DNA from 2 places in the Microbacterium sp. HMH0099 genome. Region 2 is predicted to be linked to the other one. Evidence: predicted binding sites of a transcription regulator. Region 2 holds the regulator's gene; the other holds the start of a gene.
The links. Region 2 encodes LexA, which represses DNA repair genes until DNA is damaged. Its sites were predicted from a motif close to TCGAACANNTGTTCGA; they were not measured.

Region 1 (4,879 bases), on a different contig from region 2:
GTCGAGAACCCGATCGCGGTGCCGCCCGACATCGGCGAGATCGAGGGCGGCGTCAATCTCCTCGTCGTCGGCATCGACGAGTGCGAGGACGATCTGAAGGAGCTGCTGGGCGACCGCTGCGACGGCGCCGACTCGGACACGCAGCTGAACGACGTGACGATCCTCCTCCACATCTCCGAGGAACCGCGCCGGGTGACCGTCGTCTCCTTCCCGCGCGACCTCATGTTCACCGCCCCCGGGTGTGCGCGCACCGACGGCGGCCGCTGGGACGGCGGGTTCACGCAGATCAACGAGCTGTACTCGATCGGCGGTCTGTCGTGCGTCATGACCGCCGTGTCGGACATGAGCGGACAGCAGATCCCCTTCGGCGCCATGGTGACCTTCGGCGGCGTCATCGACGTCACCTCCGCCATCGGCGGCGTCGAGGTCTGCCTCGCCAACCCGATGGTCGACCGGAACACCGTCATCGACTGGCCCGCGGGTCCGCGCACCATCAAGGGCGTCGAGGCGCTGCAGTTCCTGCGCACCCGGTACGGGGTGGGCGGCAGCGACCTCGCCCGCGTCAGCAACCAGCAGCAGTACATGTCGCGCCTGGCTCGCACCCTCGTGAGCGAGGAGGTGCTCACGGACGCGGGCAAGCTCTACCGTCTGGCCTCGACGGGCCTGCGGAGCGTGACGCCCACCGAGACGCTGACCAACCCGATGACGCTCGTGCAGATCGCGCTCGCCGTCCGGGACGTGCCGTTCGAGGACATCGTCTTCGTGCAGTACCCGAGCGTCCCCGCCAGCTTCAACGCGAACCGGGTCGAGCCCGACGAGGACGCCGCGCAGGTGCTGTGGGACGCCCTCGCCGCGAACCAGCCGATCGAGGTCACCGGCGAGGTCGGCGCCGATGCGGGCGTGGTCGAGGTCGTACCCGACCCGGTGCCGGGCGCCGACCCGAGCGAAGCGCCGGTGCCGACCGACGACCCGTCCGCGGAGGAGCCCGTCGTCGAGGCCGGCGAGGTCGATCCCCGCACCGGCAAGGTCGCCCTGCCGACGTCCATCACCGGGTCGAGCGCGGCGCAGCAGACCTGCAGCGCCGGCACCGGCTGATGCCTCCTGCCGGTCCGACGCCCTGGGGTGAGCCGCGTTGCTCGCGGCGGCATGTCCCACTATGTGCAGCCGGGCCTGGGGGATGTCCCACTATGTGCAGCCGGCAGCCCTCCGACCTGCACAAAGTGGGACACGCTCACCAGGGACCGGCCGGTGGAAGCGCGTCAGGAGGCCTCTGCGGCGGGGGTCCAGGCGACGTACGCGTCGCCGGGGCCGGCGGCGACCGCCCACCGGCCGCAGACGAACACCTCGTCGACGTCGTAGACGTCCGGCGCATCGTCGATGGACATGGTCGGCGCGCTCACGCGTTCCGTCTCGGTGCAGCCCGTCGGAGCGGTGGCGCTGGTGAACAGGATCGACTCCACGCCGTCCTCCCGCGTGGATGCCACCCGGGAGATGCTGCGTGCGTCGGACGGCATCCAGTCGAGGGTCGTGCCCCTCTCCTGCGCGAGCTCGACCGGGTTGGCGTGGGTGGTCTGCTTCATGCCGTAGGCGACATCGTTGACGAGGGCGCACCCCGCGGTGGTGAGGAAGATGGCGGCGAGCCCGGCGACGGCGGCACCGGGGCGGGAGCGGTTGAGGAAGGTGGAGAGCGTCATGATTCGAGGCTCTCAATCAGGCGCGTGCGCGCGCGTCGGCTGAGAGGGTGAAGCCGGTCCGCCGAGCGGATGATCCCGCTTCGCCCGACGGGTGAGGTCGATTGTCAGTAGCTCGGCGCCGCCGGCAGCCCGAAGAACTCCTCGAGCGTCGTGTAGCCGCCGTCGTGGTACGCGGCGGCGAGCTCCGGGCCGATGTACCGCAGATGCCACGCCTCGGGCTCGTAGCCGGTGACGTCGGTGCGCCCCTCGACGTAGCGCGTGATGTACCCGTACTCCCAGGCGTGGTCGCGCACCCACGCGCCCTGCGGCGACCCGGCCACGTCGTCGAGAGTGCCGCACGAGCCGCTGCACGGCACGATGTCGACCGCGAGACCCGACTGGTGCTCGCTGAACCCGGGGCGTGCGCTTTCCAGGTCGGCCTGCGCCACACCGCCCACCGACACGCGGGCGGCGTACGTGGACTGCTGGGTCGTGTACGACCGGAACGCGCTCAGATAGGCAATCTCCCCCGCGCCGGCGTCCCGCGCGGCGCTCGCCAGGGCCGTCAGCGCCTCGGCCGCTGCGGTGCGCATGGCGGTGTCTTCGAGGGCGCGCATCCCGGCGGGCGCCACGAGGTCGCCCGGCCGCCAGTCGATGGGGTCGTACGGGCGCTGCTTGTTCACGACGGCCCACTCGCGGGTCGGGTCGCTCAGCGACACGCACGGGGCCAGCCCGGTGGCGACGGCACGGCGGAAGGACTCCCCGCCCCCGGCCGCGGCGATGGCGCCCCCGTCGTCGCCCGCGGAGAGCGCGTCGGTGAACGCCGGGTCGTCGCACGGCGAGGCGGTCGCCGGGACGGCCTGGACCGACGGCACGGGGAGCCCCTCGCTCGGCACCGTGTTCATCACGGCGGCAGGGGCCTGGTCGAGGGCGAGGTCGACGGCATCCCCTCCCCCGTTCGCGGAGGCGGCGCAGATCGCGATCCCCCCGGCGGCGACGACGGCGACGACGGCGACCACGACGGTCAGCCGGTGGCGGCGGGGAACGACGGACGGGGATGCCGCCCGCAACTGGCGTCGTGTGACGGCGGTCGCGTCCCGCGGTGACGCGGTCGGCGGCCCGGCGACAGGGCTCGGCGGTGCCGCGGTCGACGCCGATCGGGAGGACGGGAGGGATGCCGCCGCCGTCGGCGGGAGGGAGATCGCCGCGGTGGCGCGACGCTCGGCCTCCGCGCGCGCGGCGCGGCGGGGGGAGGTCTGCGGATCGGGCGACGTCATCCCCTCCATTGTCCCCGGTGACCCTGGGCGGCGGCGACTCCGGCCACCCTTCGAAAAAGCGGCCCGCACGGTTGCGGCACAATCGAATTTATGTTCCCCTGGAGCGATGAGATGGCAAGGACAGCAGCTGGGCGTGGACGACACATCCGCGCTCCCCGGCATGGAGCGCATGGACGGCCTCGTCCGCTCGGTCACGACCCCCGAGTTCGCGGGCATGACGTTCCACGAGGTCCTCGCCAAGAGCGCGCTCAACCGGGTGCCCGGCGTCTCGGCGATGCCGTTCGACTGGACGGTGAACCCCTACCGGGGCTGCACGCATGCATGTTCCTACTGCTTCGCTCGGAAGACGCACGAGTACCTCGACCTCGACTACGGGGCGGACTTCGACTCGCAGATCGTCGTGAAGGTGAACGTGGCCGAGGTGCTGCGGGGAGAGCTCCGCCGGGGTTCGTGGGCGCGCGAGCCCGTCATGCTCGGCACGAACACCGACCCGTACCAGCGCGCCGAAGGCCGCTACAAGCTCATGCCGCAGATCATCGGCGCGCTCACCGACAACGGCACCCCGTTCTCGATCCTGACCAAGGGCACGCTGCTGCGTCGCGATCTGCCGCTCCTGACGGACGCGGCGCAGCAGGTGCGCGTCTCGCTCGCGATGTCGATCGCGGTCTTCGACGACGCCCTGCAGCACTCGATCGAGCCCGGCACCCCCAGCGCCGACGCCCGGCTCGAGACCGTGCGCGCCGCCGCCGCGGCCGGGTTCCCGGTGACGGTGTTCCTCATGCCGATCCTGCCGCACCTGACCGACTCGATCCCGGCGCTCGACGACGCCCTCGCCCGCATCCGCGCCGCCGGCGCCGCGCGCGTGGTCTACGGGGCGCTGCACCTGCGTCCCGGCGCCAAGCAATGGTTCCTGCAGTGGCTCGAGCGCGAGCACCCGCACCTCGTGTCGTCGTACCGCGGCCTGTACCCCGGCGTCTCGACGCAGGCGCCGAAGGCGTACCGCACGTGGCTCGGCAAGCGGATGCGCCCGCTTCTGCGGATGCACCGCCTCGACGGCTGGGACGAGGACGACCACCCGCGCGGCCGCCCGCAGCCCGGACTCGCGTCGCGCGAACAGCCCACGCCCGACCGTCGCGGCCTGGGTCCGGTGCGGACGACCGGGGTGGCGGCATCCATCCGCCCCCGCGTCGTGCCGGCGAGCGAGCCCACCCTCTTCTGAACGCACGAGACCCCCGCCGCAGCAGCGACGGGGGTCTCGACAGGGGTGCTTACGCGGTGACGTCGCTCAGCTGACGGCCCGAGAGCTCCTCGAGCACGTCGTCGCCGAGCTGAGTCTCCTCGAACGGCGCCGCGATCTCGGCACGATCGAGCAGCTCGGTCATGCGGCGACGACGCTGGCGGGTGATCAGGGTGACCACGGTGCCGCTGCGCCCCGCACGACCGGTACGGCCGGAACGGTGCAGGTACGTCTTGTACTCGTCGGGAGCGTCGGCCTGGATCACGAGGTCGATGTCGTCGACGTGGATGCCACGGGCGGCGACATCCGTGGCCACGAGCACGTTCACGCGGCCCGAGGTGAGCTTCTCGAGGTTGCGCGTGCGCTTCTGCTGGTTGAGGTCGCCGTGCAGGGCGACCGCGGCGATGCCGGCGTCGTCGAACTGCTCGGCGAGCATCTCGGCGTAGGCACGCGTGCGGGCGAAGACGAGCGTCTTGCCCTCGCGGTCGACGAGCGAGTCGAGGATCTGCGCCTTGTCGCGGTGCTCGATGACGAGGACGCGGTGCTCGATGGTGCTCGAGTCCTGGTCCTCCCCGGCGACCTCGTAGACGGCGGGCTCGACGAGGAACTCGTCGACGAGGGCCGCGACCTCACGGTCGAGTGTGGCCGAGAACAGCAGCTTCTGGCTGCCCTTGGCGGTCGCGCGGAGGATG
Region 2 (4,879 bases):
CAGGGCACCTTCCTCCACGCCCACGTGGGCGCCCGCCTCGCGGCGGAGCTGGAGCCCTTCGCGGCCTGACCCGAGACCACAGACCCCCGTCGATCATGCATCGGCGGGGGTCCGTGGCATCCGGGATCAGTCGAGGTCGAGAGCCGGCACGCCGGGCGTCGCGAAGCCGAAGACGGCGCCGAGGAAGGCGAGCTCGCGCTGCAGCGAGTCGACCACGGTCTCCGCGCGGCGGAACCCGTGCCCCTCGCCCTCGTAGAGCACGTACGCGTGCGGCACGCCGTGGGCGACGAGGGCGTCCCGGATGGCCTCCGCCTGCGACGGCGGGACGACCCGGTCCTCGGACCCCTGCAGGATGAGCAGCGGGACGCGGAACCGCTCCGGGTGGCTCAGCGGGGAGCGCTCGAGGTAGAGGTCCTCCGCGGCGGGCAGCGGACCGATGAGCCCGTCGAGGTAGCGCGCCTCGAAGTCGTGCGTGTCCTCGGCGAGGGCGCGGGCGTCACCCACGCCGTAGCGCGAGATCCCGGCGGCGAAGACGTCGGTGGTGGTCACCGCGGCCAGCACCGTCCACCCGCCCGCGGAGCCGCCCGCGATGGCGATGCGGCCGGGGTCGGCCAGTCCCGCCTCCGACAGGGCCGATGCGGCGACGGCGACGTCGTCCACGTCGACCACGCCCCACTGGCCCTTGAGGCGGTCCCGGTAGGCGCGGCCGTACCCGGTGGACCCGCCGTAGTTGACGTCGAGCACGCCGATGCCGCGGCTGGTGAAGAAGGCGGTCTTCGCGGACGGCGCGGGTCCCACGTGCGAGGTGGGGCCGCCGTGGACGAGGACCACGTAGGGCGGGCGCTCGTCGGCGGGGGCGACGACGCCCGGGTTCGTCGGCGCGTAGGCGAACGCGTGCACCGGGCCGTGCGGCCCCTCGGTGACGAGGGCGCGGGCGGGCGGCATCCATTCGTCCCCCCAGGCGGCGTCGCCGCCGGCCACCGGCAGGACGGACTCCGGGGCGTCGAGGTCGATCAGCCACAGGCCGGACCGTCCGTGCGCGTCCGCCCCCGACACCAGCACGCGGGCGTCGCGGGCGTGCTCGACGGCGGCCCCCGCGACCACGGGCAGAGGGAGGGGACGGATGCCGCTGGGGGCGATCTCGACGACGTCGTCGGCGCCGTTCGTGCGCACGGCCACGATGCGGCCGTCGGCCGTCGCAACGAACCACCGCGTGCCGAGCACCCAGAGTCCGCCGCCGGTGTCGGCGTCCGCGGGCGCCACCGGCTGCGGCTCGCCGTCGAGACGGTGCCGGACGAGGTTCCAGCGCCCGTCCGGGTCGTCGGCGTAGAGCAGCTCGTCGTCGGCCAGCCACACCGGCTGCAGGGGAGCGCGACGCTCGCCGCCGGCGAGGTCGCGCACCTCGCCCGTCGAGAGGTCCGCGACGCGCAGGCGCGTGGCATCCCACGGCATGTCGGGATGGTCCCACGCGATCCACGCGAGACGGGAGCCGTCGGGCGACAGGGCGGGCTGCGCGAGGAAGGTGCTGCCCGCGGCCAGCGTCGCGACCGCGTCGGTGTCCTCCGCGCCGGAGCCGTCGGTGGGGATGCGGACGATCGCCCGCTCGGGCACGCGCCCGTCGCCGTGCCGCTCGCGCACCGCGAGCAGGGCGCCGTGCTGCCATGTGAGGCCGCCGTGGCGGTCCGTGTCGGACGCCGGAGTGAGCGGACGCGCCTCCGCACCGGGGCGGAGCCCGTACACGCGCTGATCGGTCTTCTCGACGTAGAACAGCTCTCCGTCGTCGGAGGCGGTCCAGGCGCCGCCGCCGTACTCGTGTACCGAGGACCGTGCGTTCGCGGGGGCGGGGAGGATCGTGTCGACGACGCCGTCGGCCCGGCGGCGCTTGACGGCCACGCGGCCGCCCTCGGCGGGGACCGACTCGCCCCACCACACCTCGTCGCCGACGAGTCGTGCGCCGTCCACGCGCGGCGTCGCGCGCGAGACCGCCTCGGCGGTGACGGGGGAGGGCCAGGAACCGTAGGGGAGCGTGTCCATCGGCCCAGCCTACGAAAAGCGCAGGGCGCGCCGTCGGATGACGGCGCCGGATTCGGACCGGGGGCCGCGTCTGTTCCGATTCCGTGGCCGTCCTCCGATTCTGCGCGCCCGGCGACATGACGAAGGGCCGGATGCCGCCCCTCCCGGCGGCATCCGGCCCTCTGTCGTGTCGGCTCGCGGTCAGACCGCGCGCAGCACCGCCACCACGCGTCCGAGCACCACGGCCTCGTCGCCGAGGATCGGCTCGAACGCCGAGTTGCGGGGGAGCAGCCACGTGTGGCCGTCGCGGCGGCGGAACGTCTTGACCGTGGCCTCGCCGTCGAGCATGGCGGCGACGATCTCGCCGTTCTCGGCGGTGGCCTGCGAGCGGACGACGACCCAGTCGCCGTCGCAGATGGCGGCGTCGATCATCGAGTCGCCGGACACCTTGAGCATGAACAGCTCGCCCTTGCCCACAAGCTGGCGGGGGAGGGGGAAGATCTCCTCGACCTGCTGGTCGGCCGTGATGGGCACGCCGGCGGCGATGCGCCCGACGAGCGGCACGAGGGCGGCGTCGCCGAGGGCGGGCGCGGTGTCGGCGGGGTTCTCGGCGGCGGCGCCGGGGAGGTCGATCAGCACCTCCATCGCGCGGGTCTTGCCCGGGTCGCGGCGGAGGTATCCGCTGAGCTCGAGCTGGTTGAGCTGGTGGGTGACGCTCGACAGCGACTTCAGCCCCACGGCGTCGCCGATCTCGCGCATGCTCGGCGGGTAGCCGTACCGCGCGATCGAGCGCTGGATGACCTCGAGGATCGCCAGCTGCTTGTCGCTGAGGTTCTTGCGCCGACGGGTCTGCGGCCTGTCGCGCCCGCCCGCGGTCGTCGCGTCGGTCATCGTCTGCTCCCCTCGCGCCGCACGGGGCATGCGGCGGAAATTCGAATGTCGGAGGTTCGTGGTGAGGTCTCCGTGTCGAAACCGTATCCGCTCAGAGAGGCGAATCCCGTGGACCGCGCGCGTGTCGCGTTCGATTGGATTCCGAGCGAACCGGTGTTGACACTCGAACTGTATCGAAGATAGATTCGGAATACAGGTTCGCACCACCGTCCTCCCGGCCGAGGGCGGGGTGCGAATCTCTCCCCCTCAAGGAGCACACCATGACCAGCATCGCCGCCCCCGCACCGACCACCCGCCTGCGCCTGACCGTCCGCGGTCGCCGCGTCGTGGCCTTCCTGGCCGCGCTGCCGGTGCTCATCGCGCTGACGGTGGCCGCGCTGGGCGGGGGAGCGGCACTCGCCTCGCTCGACAGCGGCGCACCGGCGGGCTCGTTCACCGAGGTCACCGTCATGAGCGGCGAGACCCTCTGGTCGATCGCCGAGGACGTGGCCCCGGGCGCCGATCCTCGCGACGTGGTCGCGGAGATCACCCGCCTGAACGCGCTCGAGAACGGCGTCGTGTCGGCCGGTCAGCGCATCGCGATCCCGTCCGAGTACACCGTCCAGGGCTGAGCGGGGCGCCGACGCTGACGGCCGCGCCGCCGCCTACGATGGGTGAGGTGACTGTTCGGCTCGACGACCTCCCCCTTCGCGACGATCTCCGGGGCATGACCCCCTACGGAGCGCCCCAGGCCGCCCTTCCCGTGGCCCTCAACGTCAACGAGAACACGCATCCGGTGCCCTCCGAGGTGGCCGACGACATCCTCGACGCCGTCGCCCGTGCGCTCCGCGACGTCAACCGCTACCCCGACCGCGAGTTCACCGCGCTGCGCGAGTCGTTCGCGGACTACCTCGGGCACGGCCTCGACCGCGAGCAGATCTGGGCGGCGAACGGCTCGAACGAGGTCCTCCAGCACCTGTTGCAGGCGTTCGGCGGTCCCGGGCGGACGGCCATGGGGTTCGCGCCGACCTACTCGATGTACCCGCTGCTCACCCGCTCGACCGGCGCCACCTGGATCGCCGGGACGCGCGAGCACGACTTCTCCCTCACCGCGGAGTCGGCGGCGGAGCAGGTCGACCGCGAGCGGCCCGACATCGTCTTCCTCTGCGCGCCGAACAACCCCACGGGAACGCCGCTGCGTCTCGACGTCGTCGAAGCGGTGTACGCCGCGACCGACGGCATCGTCATCGTGGACGAGGCGTACGAGGAGTTCGCCCCGCGCGACGAGCCGTCCGCCGTGTCGCTCCTCCCGGACCGCCCGCGTCTGGTCGTCTCGCGCACCATGAGCAAGGCGTTCGCCTTCGCCGGGGCGCGCGTGGGCTATCTCGCCGCGGACCCGGCGGTCGTCGACGCGCTCCGCCTCGTCCGGCTGCCCTATCACCTGTCCGCTCTGACGCAGGCGGCCGCCACCGCCGCTCTCGCGCACGCAGAGACGATGCTGTCGATGGTCGATGAGATCGTCGCGCAGCGCGACCGGATCTCCGCGACCGTGTCGGCCCTGGGCTACGTCGCGCACGAGTCGTGGACCAACTTCGTCCTCTTCGGCGGAGTCGACGACCCGGCCGCGACGTGGAAGGGCCTGTACGACCGCGGTGTGCTCATCCGCGACGTCGGCATCCCGCACCACCTGCGCGTCACCGCCGGTACGGCGGATGAGACCACCGCGTTCCTGGACGCGCTGGCCTCGGTAGGATCGCGGGCATGACCGGCCCCGCCTCGCCCCGTTCCGCCTCGATCTCGCGTGAGACCAGCGAGTCCCACGTCGAGCTCGAGCTCGACCTGGACGGCCGCGGCCACAGCGAGATCTCCACGAGCGTGCCGTTCTTCGACCACATGCTGACCGCGTTCGCGAAGCACTCGCTGACCGACCTGCGGGTCCGTGCGACCGGCGACACCCACATCGACGCCCACCACACCGTGGAGGACGTCTCCATCG

Region 1: the regulator LexA is predicted to act here: its motif matches at 3,033-3,048, upstream of ACO03V_RS02005 (Rv2578c family radical SAM protein).

What each region holds. Positions count from the first base shown of each region.
Region 1 covers NZ_JBMRJR010000001.1:460,609-465,487, forward strand. Annotated here, with positions in the region: gene ACO03V_RS01990 (LCP family protein) at 1-1,095, shown strand, start outside; gene ACO03V_RS01995 (hypothetical protein) at 1,260-1,694, opposite strand; gene ACO03V_RS02000 (M15 family metallopeptidase) at 1,799-2,950, opposite strand; gene ACO03V_RS02005 (Rv2578c family radical SAM protein) at 3,057-4,169, shown strand; gene ACO03V_RS02010 (DEAD/DEAH box helicase) at 4,219-4,879, opposite strand, start outside.
Region 2 covers NZ_JBMRJR010000004.1:27,310-32,188, reverse strand. Annotated here, with positions in the region: gene hflX (GTPase HflX) at 1-69, shown strand, start outside; gene ACO03V_RS10285 (prolyl oligopeptidase family serine peptidase) at 127-2,034, opposite strand; gene lexA (transcriptional repressor LexA) at 2,215-2,904, opposite strand; gene ACO03V_RS10275 (LysM peptidoglycan-binding domain-containing protein) at 3,165-3,515, shown strand; gene ACO03V_RS10270 (histidinol-phosphate transaminase) at 3,554-4,648, shown strand; gene hisB (imidazoleglycerol-phosphate dehydratase HisB) at 4,645-4,879, shown strand, end outside.